Regions from separate parts of the Desulfonatronospira thiodismutans ASO3-1 genome, predicted to be linked through region 1. Evidence: predicted binding sites of a transcription regulator. Region 1 holds the regulator's gene; the other holds the start of a gene.

Region 1 (2,205 bases):
TTGGTCCCAACGGCGCCGGCAAGACCACGACCTTCTATATGCTGGTGGGCATCATCCCCCCCACCAAAGGCCGGGTGGCACTGGCCGGTCAAGATATAACTGGACTTTCGCTGCCCAAAAGGGCAGAGTTGGGGATGAGTTATCTGCCGCAGGAAAGCTCCATTTTTAAAAAACTGAGCGTCTATGACAACTTGATGCTTATCCTGGAGTACACCTGCAGGGACAGAAAGCTCCGCCGGGAAAAGGCCGAGTCTTTGATGCACGAACTGGGAATATCTAAGCTTGCTCATCAGAAGGCCTCCTTTCTTTCCGGAGGGGAAAGGCGGCGTCTGGAAATAGCCAGGTCCCTGATAAAGGACCCTGAATTCATTCTTCTGGACGAACCCTTTGCAGGCATTGATCCCATTGCAGTGGATGATATCCAGAAAATTGTGCTTAAGCTAAAGGAAAAAAACATAGGTGTGCTCATTTCAGATCACAACGTGCGCGAAACCCTGAAAATCTGCGACAGGGCATCCCTCGTATTTGAAGGCCAGGTTATACTGAACGGCACACCAGGGGAAATAGCCCAGGACGCCCGGGCCAGACAGGTATACCTGGGAGAATCGTTTCAATTGTAAGCAGGTTATATAAATATGTCCCTGGAACTCAGACAACAGCTCAAATTATCACAGCAACTGGTGATGACTCCGCAGCTGCAGCAGGCCATCAAGCTGTTGCAGCTTTCCAGGGTGGAGCTGTTGGAGGTGGTGCAGCAGGAACTCATGGAAAACCCCATCCTGGAGGAGGTCCAGTACCAGGAGGATGAGCAGACGGCCCGGGATGTACACGAAGAAGCCAACCGCAAAACAAGCCTCAACAGCGAAGAACAGTCCATGATCAAAAATGCGGACTGGGAAAACTATCTGGGCGAATTTTCCAGCAGTTCCAAGCAGTCGGTGCACCATGAAAGGGAGACCCCGGAAGAGATGCAAAGTTTCGAGGCCAGACACTCTTCCAAGCCCTCACTGGAAGGACATCTCTTCTGGCAGTTGCAGCTGCAGGATTTTTCCGAAGAAGATATGGTTGTCGGCGAAGAGATCATCGGCAATCTGGATTCCCGCGGCTATCTCCAGGCCACTTCCCGGGAAATATCCGAATCCACCGGCGCAGAACAGGAGCAGGTGAAAAGAGTTTTAAAACGTATACAGCATTTCGACCCCATTGGCATAGGTTCCAGAAACATCCAGGAATGTCTTCTGGTACAGCTTGAAGCCTTAAACGAGGACGATCCTGTGCTCACTTCACTGGTAAAGGAGCACCTGGAAGACATTGAAAAAAACCGCATTGCCCCGCTTCTGAAAAAATTCAAGGTCAGCCGGGAGTACATGCAGGAATACATTGAGGTCATAAGAAGCCTGGACCCTTTCCCCGGCTCCAGCTACGGCAGCGAGGATGTTGTTTACATCAGCCCGGATATTTATGTTTACAAATACGAAGACGATTTTATCATCCTTTTGAATGAAGACGGGTTGCCCAACCTGCAGCTCAGTTCCTTTTATACTGGTGAAAACCAGCTGGTCAAAGACAAGAAAAACAAGCAGGAGAACGAATACATCCAGGAAAAAACGCGTTCAGCGGTGTGGCTCATGAAAAGCCTGCACCAGAGGCAGCGCACTCTGTACAAGGTTATGCAGAGCATACTCAAATTTCAAAAGGAGTTCTTCGAGCACGGAGTAAGCCGGTTAAAGCCTCTTATACTCAAGGAAGTGGCCGAGGACATTGAGATGCACGAGTCAACGGTGAGCAGGATCACCACCAGCAAGTACGTGTCTACTCCCTACGGCATTTTTGAACTCAAGTTTTTCTTCAACAGCGCCTTGAGCATGGACGGAGGCGGCCACGTGGGTTCCGAGAGTGTAAAGGCAGCCATCAAGAAGATGGTTCGCGAGGAAGACCCCAAAAAACCACTGAGCGATGAAGCCATAGCTGCCATTTTGAAAGAAAACCTGGATGTAAATATCGCCAGGCGTACTGTGGCCAAGTACCGCATGGCTCTGGACATTCCCTCTTCCTCAAAGAGGAAAAAATTCTTCTGACTCCAAAAGCCATATACAAATCCAAGGAGGCTAGCATGCACATCAAATTCAATTTCAAAAGTTTTGAACCCTCTGATCACCTGAAAAATTACGCCCAGGATCGTTTTGAAAAATTGTCCAAATATAT
Region 2 (2,205 bases), on a different contig from region 1:
TCATGGCTTCCAGCATTTCAAAATCCACAGGACGACTCCCACGGCCCATGCATTTCACAGCCGTGAATGAGGGCAGGCCGGCAGCCACCAGGGCCTTTTTTGTCTGGTTTATTTTATTGGCCCGGATAATGGCCATCACTTCTTTCATAAACTACCCCTTCTATGTTTCCTTTACTCCGGAAGAGACAGTATAAACTTCATCCACCGGAGATATGAATATCTTGCCGTCGCCGAAGCTGCCTTTGCCTGTGCGGGCGCTGTCCAGGATGGCCCTGGTCACAAACTCCTTATCTGCATCAGGGATCACGGTCATTATCATCTCTTTGGGCAGTTCGTCGTAGATTACCTCTCCCAGCTTGAGTCCTCTCTGCTTGCCCCGGCCGGCTACTTCCACCTTGGTCAGGGCCGGATATCCTGCGTCCAGCAGAGACTGCATTACCTCTGTAGTTTTTTCCGGCCGGACAATGGCGCGAATCATAAGCATGTTGTTTCTCCTTGTGTGCTTTTTTTTACGCAGCGATTAAGCGGTTTCCAGGATTCCGTATTCCAGAAGCAGGCTTTCCAGTTCTTCTGTCTCAATGGGTGTGGGGACTACGAACATCTGGTTGCTGTCCATTGCTTTGGCCAGGTTGCGGTAGTGATCCGCCTGCGGGGCCTGGGGAGTGAAGTCGATAACCGTTTTGCGATTGATCTCGGCCCGCTGCACATCATTATCCCGGGGGACAAAGTAAATCATCTGACTGCCCAGCTTTTCAGCAAAGGCCTTGATCATTGCCTCCTCGTTGTCCACAGCCCTGCTGTTGCAGATAAGACCGCCCAGGCGAACACCCCCGGTTTCGGAAAACTTCCTTATGCCTTTGCAGATGTTGTTGGCCGCATACATGGCCATCATTTCCCCTGAAACAACAATGTATATCTCCTGGGCCTTTCCTTCCCGGATGGGCATGGCAAAGCCACCGCAGACAACGTCGCCCAGGACGTCGTAAAATACATAGTCCAGGCTCTCGTCTTCCTCATAGGCCCCCAGCTGTTCCAGCAGATTGATGGAAGTAATGATGCCGCGTCCGGCGCAGCCCACTCCAGGTTCCGGTCCACCGGACTCCACGCACAGGGAATTGCCGTATCCACCGATACGTACATCGTCGAGTTCCACATCCTCGCCTTCCTCGCGCAGGGTATCCAGTACAGTCTGCTGAGAGAGTCCCCCCAGCAGAAGCCTGGTGGAGTCCGCTTTGGGGTCACAACCAACCACCATGACTCTTTTGCCCAGTTCCACCAGGCCTGCTACTGTATTCTGGGTTGTTGTTGATTTGCCGATTCCGCCTTTGCCGTAGATTGCTACTTTGCGCATGAAATGCTCCTCCTGTATTTTTTTCGCAGCACTCCGCCTTTATTGGCCTGGAATGTACCATCCTTGTGCCGCGTTTTTTTCATTTGGCAAAAGACATGCCAGAAGATTGGAGGCAGGGTTTATAGAGTTTAAATGATTGATATTATGCTGGATATTGTGCCAGGCTTTTTGATTGTCCAGACCTTTTTCAGATGCAGGGATACATTCTAAAATGTAGCTGTGTACTACAAATTTGTAGGGTCTGAAGAAGTTGTGTTGTATGCAGGCATGACAGCCTGGGAGTGCATTTTTCAGCTTCTGTACTTAAACGTAAGCATTCAGGGGGTGCCGGAATCACGCCAGAGGCTTGAGTGCCAGGAACTAAAACTGAGTACCCCCTGAATGCTTACATTTAAACTGGGGCCATGTAATGATGATATAGAAGGCAGCAGGGTGATAAGGGCTGTTTTGAGGCATGCTTTGTGCAAAAAAGTTTTCATGCTTATAGATACTACATTAAGAGAAGGAGACCAGCGCTACGGGCTTTATCTAAGCCTTGAGCAGAAAAAAGTGATTGTGGACGGTTTGCACCGTCTGGGCCTGGATGAGCTGGAGACAGGGTCTGTGGGCAGAGATGAAGAGCTTGAGACCTTGATAAAGTATGCCAGGCAACATCATGGTTCTACAAAAATCAGCCTCTGGTCACCCTGCCGTATTCAGGAACTGGAATACGCCGACAGCCTGGACCCGGACATCATAAGCGCAGCCCTGCCTGTATCAGATCTGCATATTGAGAAGAGACTGGGACTGGACCGGTGCGGGGCGCTCAGGCTACTTGAAAGGACCCTGGCCGGCACGGACAAACTGAAAGCAAA

Evidence for each region. Region 1 encodes sigma-54, which starts transcription at its own class of promoters, with help from an activator protein. Its sites were predicted from a motif close to CTGGCACGGNNNNTGCTT; they were not measured.
Region 2: nifH (nitrogenase iron protein) is a predicted target of sigma-54. The motif match lies at 1,436-1,453, and genes of this name have one in related genera.

What each region holds. Positions count from the first base shown of each region.
Region 1 is NZ_ACJN02000003.1:504,480-506,684, forward strand. Features, by position in the region: gene lptB (LPS export ABC transporter ATP-binding protein) at 1-620, shown strand, start outside; gene rpoN (RNA polymerase factor sigma-54) at 636-2,078, shown strand; gene hpf (ribosome hibernation-promoting factor, HPF/YfiA family) at 2,114-2,205, shown strand, end outside.
Region 2 is NZ_ACJN02000001.1:359,393-361,597, reverse strand. Features, by position in the region: gene DTHIO_RS01700 (P-II family nitrogen regulator) at 1-148, opposite strand, end outside; gene DTHIO_RS01695 (P-II family nitrogen regulator) at 161-484, opposite strand; gene nifH (nitrogenase iron protein) at 521-1,351, opposite strand; gene DTHIO_RS01685 (hydroxymethylglutaryl-CoA lyase-like TIM-barrel protein) at 1,733-2,205, shown strand, end outside.